Regions from separate parts of the Streptomyces sp. NPDC101118 genome, predicted to be linked through region 2. Evidence: predicted binding sites of a transcription regulator. Region 2 holds the regulator's gene; each other region holds the start of a gene.

Region 1 (3,273 bases), on a different contig from region 2:
GCGGGCGGAGCCCAGCACGTCCAGACCGGCCTGGTCGAGCTTGAGGCCGACCTCCTCGGCGATCACGGTGGCACCGGTGAGGGTGGCCATGTCCTGCAGCATCGCCTTGCGGCGGTCGCCGAAGCCGGGCGCCTTGACGGCGACGGCGTTGAAGGTGCCGCGGATCTTGTTCACGACCAGGGTCGACAGGGCCTCGCCCTCGACGTCCTCGGCGATGATCAGCAGCGGCTTGGAGCCACCGGCCTGGATGACCTTCTCGAGCAGCGGCAGGAGGTCCTGGATGGAGGAGATCTTGCCCTGGTTGATCAGGATGTAGGGGTCCTCCAGGACCGCCTCCATGCGCTCCTGGTCCGTCACGAAGTACGGGGACAGGTAACCCTTGTCGAAGGCCATGCCCTCGGTGAACTCGAGCTCGAGACCGAAGGTGTTGGACTCCTCGACGGTGATGACACCGTCCTTGCCGACCTTGTCCATCGCCTCGGCGATGAGCTCGCCGACCTGCTGGTCCTGCGCGGAGAGCGCGGCCACGGCGGCGATGTCGGACTTGTCCTCGATCGGACGGGCGGTCGCGAGGAGGTCCTCGGAGACCGCCTTGACCGCGGCGTCGATGCCCTTCTTCAGGGCGGCCGGGGAGGCGCCGGCGGCGACGTTGCGCAGGCCCTCGCGGACCAGGGCCTGGGCCAGGACCGTGGCGGTGGTGGTGCCGTCACCCGCGATGTCGTTGGTCTTGGTCGCCACCTCCTTCACGAGCTGGGCGCCGAGGTTCTCGTACGGGTCCTCGATCTCGACCTCACGGGCGATGGTGACGCCGTCGTTGGTGATGGTCGGGGCACCGAACTTCTTGTCGATGACGACGTTGCGGCCCTTGGGGCCGATGGTCACCTTGACGGTGTCGGCAAGCTTGTTGACGCCGCGCTCGAGGGCGCGACGGGCGTCCTCGTCGAACTTCAGAATCTTCGCCATGGGAGCGTTTCAGTCCTCTTCGGTGAGACGAACTGCGCCCCGGGCACCCTGATATGGAGGTCTGGGGCCCGGGGCGCAGGTCAAAGCATCTGCTTCAGTGCGGTGCTTGGGTGAACTACTTCTCGACGATCGCGAGCACGTCGCGAGCCGAGAGGACGAGGTACTCCTCGCCGCTGTACTTCACCTCGGTGCCGCCGTACTTGCTGTACAGCACGATGTCGCCGACGGAGACGTCGAGCGGCAGGCGCTGACCGTCCTCGAAGCGGCCCGGGCCCACGGCGAGGACGACGCCCTCCTGGGGCTTCTCCTTCGCGGTGTCCGGGATGACCAGGCCAGAGGCCGTGGTCTGCTCGGCGTCCAGCGGCTGGACCACGATGCGGTCCTCGAGCGGCTTGATGGCAACCTTGGAGCTGGCGGTCGTCACGATCCGACCTCCCCCTTCGGAGATCTCACGGGGTTAACTGTCTGAGGTGGCGACCAGGTCGATCCGTCGTCGCGGGTGCCGGATCTGCCCGTCGCTGTGTTGGCACTCACCATGGGCGAGTGCCAGGGCCGAGACTATTCCGGCGATTAGCACTCGGTCAAGCGGAGTGCCAATCCGCTGCGCGGCGCCCCCCGGAATCCACCCGCACCGCCCCCCGGAACCACCGCCCCGGGGCCGCACCCCCGGCCCCGTCCCGGGGTCTGGCCCGGCCCGCTGCCCCAGGCCCCCACCCAGGGAACTGCCAGGTGCGGCGCGCCGGTGCGGCAGGCCCGGCAGGCCGGCGCCCCGGATACCCGGGCTCAGGCTCGGCCTGGGTGTCCGGCCGGGGCCGGGTGCGGGCAGGGCGCCCGGGCGAGCACGGGCCGGGTATCGGGGCTCGGGTGCGGGCCGGGTCGGGCGGCTGGCGTGACCCCGGGTGACCGGGCTCGGGTGGCCGGCGCAACCCCCGGGGCGGCGTAACCCCGAGGCGGCCGGGCCCCGGGTTCGGGGGGATTTGGGTGGTATGTGACGCTGGACGGCGTGCGGATTCTGGTGGTGGAGGACGAAGTCGGGCTGGCCGAGTCCCTTCGGCGCGGCCTCGGCGCCGAAGGGCACTGGGTCGAGCTCGCCCACGACGGCCACCGCGGCCTGGAACTCGCGCTCGCCGGCGGCCCGTACGACGCGGTCGTGCTCGACCTGATGCTGCCCGGCCCCGGCGGGTACGAGATCTGCGCCCGCATGCGGCGCCACGGCGACGCCACGCCCGTGCTGATGCTGACCGCCAGGGACGGCGAGTACGACGAGGCCGACGGGCTGGACGCCGGGGCGGACGACTACCTGACCAAGCCCTTCTCGTTCGTGGTCCTGTCGGCCCGGCTCCGCGCCCTCCAGCGCCGCGCCGGCACCGCCCCCGCCACCACCCTCCAGGCCGGTGACCTGGTGCTGGACCCCGTGGCCCGGCGCTGCCGCCGAGGCCCGCACGAGATCGAGCTGACGGCCCGTGAGCTGGGCGTCCTGGCCTGCCTGCTGCGCACCCCCGGCGAGGCGGTGGCCAAGCGGGACATCCTGGGCGAGGTCTGGGGCGGCCCCGCCGGCATCGACCCGAACATCGTCGAGGTCTACGTCTCCTCCCTCCGGAAGAAGGTCGACGCGCCCTTCGGCCGCCGTTCCATCCGTACCGTGCACGGCCACGGCTACCGCCTGGTCCCCGATGACGGCTGAGGCACGGCGCCCACAGCCGGGCCGCCCCACGCCGGTCCCGGGCTCCCCGCCCCCGCCCCCGGCCCCCGCCGCGCCCGGTACGGGCTGCGGGCGCGGGCCGCCCTGGCCGGGGGGCTGGCCATGGCGGCCGTGCTCGGTGCGGGCGGGCTCTGGCTGTACGGGCTGTTGCGCGCGAACCTGCTCGACAGCACCACCGGCCGCACCGAACTGGCCGCCCGCCGCACCGCCGCGCAGGTGGACACCGGCACGCTCCCCGCCGTACTCCCCGCCCCGGAGGACGGCGTCGACCTGGTCTTCGTGACCGGGCCCGGCGGCCGGGTGGTGGCCGCCGGCGCCACCCCGCGCGACCCGGCCCGCTTCGCCGGCCTGCGCCCCGCCCCCGGCGAAGACTCCGCCTCCGCGGTGCTGCCGCCCGAGCGCCCCGGCGGCGAGCGCCGTGCCGTCGTCGTGGTCGGGGCCCGGGCCCCGGGGGCCGGCGGCGGTCCCCGGTACGTCTACGCCGTGACGGTGCTCGGCGACGTGGACGACGCCTCCCGCACCATCGCCCTGGGCCTCCTCGCGGGCGCACCGCCCCTGATCGCCTTCGCGGCCGGACTGGCCTGGGTGGTCACCGGCCGCGCCCTGCG
Region 2 (3,273 bases):
GAATCAGGGCATTCGCCTGGCATAGTCCGCCCGGAGCCGGCGCACCGGCGGTTCTCCGGGCGGCCGTTGGGCGTTCGCCCAGCGGCCGCCGGAGCACGCTCCGCGAACGGTCAGCGGCCGTCGAAGGCGTCCTTCAGACGCGAGAACAGCCCCTGCCGACCCGGCTGACTGTGTCTGCCCGGGGGCCACCCCCGGACCCCCGGCAAGGCCCCCGTCGCCGGGGGCCACTGCCGTCAGCGGCCGTTGAAAGCGTCCTTCAGACGCGAGAACAGCCCCTGCTGGCCCGGCTGGAACTGGCCCGTCGGGCGTTCCTCGCCGCGCAGCTTCGCCAGCTGGCGCAGCAGGTCCTCCTGCTGCGGGTCCAGCTTCGCCGGGGTCTGCACCTCGACGTGGACGATCAGGTCACCGCGGCCGCCGCCGCGCAGGTGCGTGACGCCGCGCCCGTGCAGCGGGATCGACTGGCCGGACTGGGTGCCGGGCCGGATGTCGACCTCCTCCATGCCGTCCAGCGTCTCCAGCGGGCACTTCGTGCCCAGGGCCGCCGCCGTCATGGGGATGGTGACCGTGCAGTGCAGGTCGTCGCCGCGCCGCTGGAAGACCGGGTGCGGCAGCTCGTGGATCTCGACGTACAGGTCGCCGGCGGGGCCGCCGCCGGGGCCGACCTCGCCCTCGCCCGCGAGCTGGATCCGCGTGCCGTTCTCCACACCGGCCGGGATCTTGACCGTGAGGGTGCGGCGGGAGCGGACCCGGCCGTCGCCCGCGCACTCGGGGCACGGGGTCGGGACGACGGTGCCGAAGCCCTGGCACTGCGGGCAGGGGCGCGAGGTCATGACCTGGCCCAGGAAGGACCGGGTGACCTGGGAGACCTCACCGCGGCCGCGGCACATGTCACAGGTCTGGGCGGAGGTGCCGGGGGCGGCGCCCTCGCCGGAGCAGGTCGTGCAGACCACGGCGGTGTCGACCTGGATGTCCTTGGTCGTGCCGAAGGCCGCCTCGTCGAGCTCCAGCTCGAGACGGATCATCGCGTCCTGGCCGCGCCGGGTGCGCGAGCGCGGGCCGCGCTGGGACGCCGTACCGAAGAAGGCGTCCATGATGTCGGAGAAGTTGCCGAAGCCACCGGCGCCGAAGCCGCCGGCACCGCCGCCGCCCGAGGCGGACAGCGGGTCGCCGCCGAGGTCGTAGACCTGCTTCTTCTGCGGGTCCGACAGCACCTCGTAGGCGGCGTTGATCTCCTTGAAGCGCTCCTGCGTCTTCGGGTCCGGATTGACGTCCGGGTGGAGTTCGCGCGCCAGGCGGCGGAAGGCCTTCTTGATCTCGTCCTGGGACGCGTCGCGGCGTACGCCGAGTACGGCGTAGTAGTCGGTGGCCACTTACGACTCCGCCAGGATCTGTCCGACGTAACGTGCCACTGCGCGTACCGCTCCCATCGTTCCGGGGTAGTCCATGCGGGTCGGTCCGACCACGCCGAGTTTGGCGACTGCCTCGCCGCCCGAACCGTAGCCGACCGACACGACGGACGTGGAGTTCAGCCCTTCGTGGGCGTTCTCGTGCCCGATGCGTACCGTCACGCCCGGTTCCTTGGCCTCGCCGAGCAGCTTGAGGAGCACGACCTGCTCCTCCAGCGCCTCCAGCACCGGCCTGATCGTGAGGGGGAAGTCGTGTCCGAAGCGGGTGAGGTTGGCGGTGCCGCCGATCATCAGCCGCTCCTCGGTCTCCTCGACCAGCGTCTCCAGCAGCGTGGAGAGCACGACCTGGACGGTGCCCCGGTCGTCGGTCTCGAAGGATTCCGCCAGGTCCTGCACCAGCTGCGGCACGTCCGCGAACCGCCGGCCGACGACCCTGCTGTTCAGCCGGGCCCGCAGGTCGGCCAGCGAGGCCTCGCCGAACGGCGCCGGGCAGTCGACCATGCGCTGCTCGACCCGGCCGGTGTCGGTGATCAGGACGAGCATCAGCCGGGCCGGCGCGAGGGAGAGCAGCTCGACGTGGCGCACCGTGGAGCGGGTGAGGCTCGGGTACTGCACGACGGCGACCTGCCGGGTCAGCTGCGCGAGCAGCCGGACCGTGCGGCCGACGACGTCGTCGAGGTCGACCGCGCCGTCCAGGAAGTTCTGGATGGCCCGGCGCTCCGGGCTGGACAGCGGCTTGACGCCCGCCAGCCGGTCGACGAAGAGGCGGTAGCCCTTGTCGGTCGGGATGCGGCCGGCACTGGTGTGGGGCTGGGCGATGTAGCCCTCGTCCTCCAGCACCGCCATGTCGTTGCGCACGGTGGCCGGCGAGACGCCGAGCTTGTGGCGCTCCGTGAGTGCCTTGGAGCCGACCGGCTCCTCCGTCCCGACGTAGTCCTGGACGATGGCGCGCAGCACCTCGAGTCTGCGTTCGCTGAGCATCGCGCACACCTCCAGCTGTGATGCCCGGTTCGTTTCACTGGCTTGGCACTCGATGCGTGTGAGTGCCAGAGATCCCCCGGCCAGTGTACGGCGGCCGGGTACGCCCCTAGCAAGGGCGGCCCGTCACGGTAGCGTCGCGGTATGGACGTGGCTTGGGAAGAGGCGGGGTGGGAACGGCTGACCGGGCGTACCGGACGGCGACGGCTCCCGGTGTGGGACTGCACGGTGGGACTGGTGGTGGGGGACCGTTCCGTGCTCATGGTCGACCCCGGTTCGTGCGTGCGGGAGGGTGCCGAGCTGAGGGCGCAGGCGGAGCTGCTGACGGGCCGGAGAGTGACGCACCTCGCATTCACGCACGGCCATTTCGATCACGTTCTGGGTGCCGCGGCCTTCTCGGGGGCCGAGGTGTTCGGCGCGGTCGGCCTGGACGGGCTGCTCGCGGCGGAGCGCGAGGAGCTGCGCGAGTCGGCGGTGCAGCAGGGGCTGGCGGCGGACGAAGCGGCGGAGTCCGCGGAACTGCTGGTGCTGCCGCGGCACCACGTCTCGGGCGAGTGGACGCTGGACCTGGGCGGGGTGCAGGTGCTGCTGGCGAACGTCGGGCCGGGACACAGCGGCCACGACCTGGCGGTGCTGGTGCCCGGCGAGCGGGAGGTCGTGTTCTGCGGGGACCTGGTGGAGGAGTCCGGGGAGCCCCAGGCGGGGTCGGACGCGGTGCCCGGCCAGTGGCCGGCGGCGCTGGACCGGCTGCTGTCGCTGGGCGGGGAGGACGCGCTGTACGTGCCGGGACACGGTTCGGTGGTGGATGCCCGGTTCGTCCGTGAGCAGCGCGACACACTGGCCCGTCGCTTCGGCGTGTCGCGCGCGTGAGGGTGAAGCCGTTCCTACT
Region 3 (3,273 bases), on a different contig from region 2:
ACCAGATCGTCATCCCGATCGCCTCCGGTTCGCAGCTCACGAAGATCGACAAGGGTCTCCAGGAGCTGATCAAGCTCGGCCTGGTCGAGGACAAGCCGTACAAGATCTTCGGCGCCCAGGCCGAGGGCTGCTCCCCGGTCTCCGCCGCCTTCAAGGCCGGCCACGACGTGGTCCGCCCGCAGAAGCCGAACACCATCGCCAAGTCGCTGGCCATCGGCAACCCCGCCGACGGCCCGTACGTGCTCGACATCGCCCGCCGCACCGGCGGTTACGTCGAGGACGTCAACGACGAGCAGGTCGTGGACGCCATCAAGCTGCTGGCCCGCACCGAGGGCATCTTCGCCGAGACGGCGGGCGGCGTGACCGTCGGCGTCACGAAGAAGCTGATCGACGAGGGCCGGCTGGACCCGTCCCTCACCACGGTCGTCCTCAACACCGGTGACGGCCTCAAGACCCTGGAGGCGATCTCGGGCACCGGCCAGACCGCCACCATCCGCCCGAGCCTGGACGCGTTCCGCGCCGCCGGCCTCGCCTGACCCCCCGCAGCTGCTCCCCGGAAGGCACAGCCCATGAGCGTCAACGTCCGCATCCCCACCATCCTCCGCACCTACACGGGCGGCCAGGCCGAGGTCCCTGCCGAGGGCGCCACCCTCGCCGAGGTCATCGAGTCCCTGGAGCAGAACCACCCCGGCATCGCCGCCCGCGTGCTGGACGACCAGGGCAAGCTGCGCCGCTTCGTGAACGTGTACGTGAACGACGACGACGTGCGCTTCGAGGGCGGCCTGGAGACGGCGACCCCCGAGGGCGCCGGCATCTCCATCATTCCGGCGGTCGCGGGCGGCTGCTGAGCCCCGTTTCCGGAGCCTTTTCCGGAGCCCGAATAGTTCATCGAATCGCCTCCTCCGCAAAAGCGGAGGGGGCGATTCTGATTGGTTGCGCGCGGTAGGGTTTGGGTAGCCCCCCTCGCTGTTCATGCCGCGCGCATATGAGCGAACAGCGGCATGGTCGACATCGGGTCAATGTACGTGTGCGATATGCGCTGTTGGCGCGTTTCATCCGGCCCGACTTGCCCTGCTGTAATCCGAATTTTCGTGCCTTCTCTGGATTCCGACGTGTCCTGAATTCTCGTCGGAATGACCTGTTGCAGACAGCACTGGTGCAGATACATTCAGCCGCGGTCGGCGCGTTACGGCGCAAGGTCTGACCCGGGTCCGCGAAGTGCGGCCCCGCGCAAGGGCCAGTAATAGGGGAGTTAGGCATGGCTCAGGGCACCGTCAAGTGGTTCAACGCGGAGAAGGGCTACGGCTTCATCGCGGTCGACGGTGGTGCGGACGTCTTCGTCCACTACAGCGCGATCCAGATGGACGGCTACCGCACCCTCGAGGAAGGTCAGCGAGTCGAGTTCGAGATCTCGCAGGGCCAGAAGGGTCCGCAGGCGGACATGGTCAAGCTCGCCACCAGCTAAAGCCGCGGCGCGATCGGCCAACGACGCATACACGTACGAGGGGCCCGCAACCCGGGGAGGGTGCGGGCCCCTCGTGCGTGCCCGTCCGCCCCGCGGCGCGCCCCGCGCCCCCCTTGATCGTCCGTCTCATCCGGTGGGCGACCTCGCCTGACTCGCTTGCACTCGGGGGGGTCGAGTGCTAATCATTGGCGTTAGCACTCTCCGGGTGAGAGTGATAAAGACGAGGACTGGGTCGGTGAGGCCGACGAGCCCGCGGGGCAAGGATCCGCAGGGCACGCAGGCCGTCCGTCGCGGGCGCTGGCGCGGTCCGGAGCATTCCACCCCAGTCCGGGAGGACCACTTCACATGGCCAAGATCATCGCGTTCGACGAGGAGGCCCGGCGCGGTCTCGAGCGCGGCATGAACCAGCTCGCCGACGCCGTCAAGGTCACCCTTGGCCCCAAGGGCCGCAACGTCGTCCTCGAGAAGAAGTGGGGCGCGCCCACGATCACCAACGATGGTGTGTCCATCGCCAAGGAGATCGAGCTCGAGGACCCGTACGAGAAGATCGGCGCCGAGCTGGTCAAGGAAGTCGCCAAGAAGACGGACGACGTCGCCGGTGACGGCACCACCACCGCGACCGTCCTCGCCCAGGCGCTCGTCCGCGAGGGCCTGCGCAACGTGGCCGCCGGCGCCAACCCGATGGCCCTGAAGCGCGGCATCGAGAAGGCCGTCGAGGCCGTCTCCGGCGCCCTGCTCGACCAGGCCAAGGAGGTCGAGACCAAGGAGCAGATCGCTTCGACCGCCTCCATCTCCGCCGCCGACACCCAGATCGGCGAGCTCATCGCCGAGGCCATGGACAAGGTCGGCAAGGAAGGCGTCATCACGGTCGAGGAGTCCCAGACCTTCGGTCTGGAGCTGGAGCTCACCGAGGGCATGCGCTTCGACAAGGGCTACATCTCGGCGTACTTCGCCACCGACATGGAGCGTATGGAGGCGTCCCTGGACGACCCGTACATCCTGATCGTCAACTCCAAGGTCAGCAACGTGAAGGACCTCCTTCCGCTGCTGGAGAAGGTCATGCAGTCCGGCAAGCCGCTGCTGATCATCGCCGAGGACGTCGACGGCGAGGCCCTGTCGACCCTGGTCGTCAACAAGATCCGCGGCACCTTCAAGTCCGTCGCCGTCAAGGCCCCGGGCTTCGGCGACCGCCGTAAGGCCATGCTGGGCGACATCGCCATCCTCACCGGTGGCACGGTCATCTCCGAGGAGGTCGGCCTCAAGCTCGAGAACGCGGGCCTGGACCTGCTCGGCCGCGCCCGCAAGGTCGTCATCACCAAGGACGAGACCACGATCGTCGACGGTGCCGGTGACAGCGACCAGGTTGCCGGTCGCGTCAACCAGATCCGCGCCGAGATCGAGAACTCCGACTCGGACTACGACCGCGAGAAGCTCCAGGAGCGCCTCGCGAAGCTCGCCGGCGGCGTGGCGGTCATCAAGGCCGGTGCCGCGACCGAGGTCGAGCTGAAGGAGCGCAAGCACCGCATCGAGGACGCCGTTCGCAACGCGAAGGCGGCCGTCGAGGAGGGCATCGTCGCCGGTGGTGGCGTGGCCCTGCTCCAGGCCTCCGCGGTCTTCGAGAAGCTGGAGCTGGACGGCGACGAGGCCACCGGTGCCAACGCCGTCAAGCTGGCCCTGGAGGCCCCGCTGAAGCAGATCGCCGTCAACGGTGGTCTCGAGGGCGGCGTCGTCGTGGAGAAGGTGCGCAACCTCCCCGTCGGCCACGGCCTGAACGCCGCGACCGGCGAGTACGTCGACATGATCGCCGA

What was found. The regulator HrcA, encoded in region 2, represses chaperone genes, less so after heat shock. The targets are predictions, from matches to a motif close to TTNGCACTCNGNNNNNCNGAGTGCNAA.
Region 1: groES (co-chaperone GroES) is a predicted target of HrcA. The motif match lies at 1,534-1,560, and genes of this name have one in related genera.
Region 3: groL (chaperonin GroEL) is a predicted target of HrcA. The motif match lies at 1,621-1,647, and genes of this name have one in related genera.

The regions. Positions count from the first base shown of each region.
Region 1 is NZ_JBIVZG010000005.1:286,516-289,788, forward strand. Features, by position in the region: gene groL (chaperonin GroEL) at 1-963, opposite strand, end outside; gene groES (co-chaperone GroES) at 1,079-1,387, opposite strand; gene ACIQUQ_RS12395 (response regulator transcription factor) at 1,967-2,647, shown strand; gene ACIQUQ_RS12400 (sensor histidine kinase) at 2,768-3,273, shown strand, end outside.
Region 2 is NZ_JBIVZG010000031.1:20,551-23,823, forward strand. Features, by position in the region: gene dnaJ (molecular chaperone DnaJ) at 234-1,370, opposite strand; gene hrcA (heat-inducible transcriptional repressor HrcA) at 1,371-2,387, opposite strand; gene ACIQUQ_RS32930 (MBL fold metallo-hydrolase) at 2,529-3,254, shown strand.
Region 3 is NZ_JBIVZG010000007.1:80,729-84,001, forward strand. Features, by position in the region: gene thrC (threonine synthase) at 1-536, shown strand, start outside; gene ACIQUQ_RS14480 (ubiquitin-like small modifier protein 1) at 570-848, shown strand; gene ACIQUQ_RS14485 (cold-shock protein) at 1,259-1,465, shown strand; gene groL (chaperonin GroEL) at 1,811-3,273, shown strand, end outside.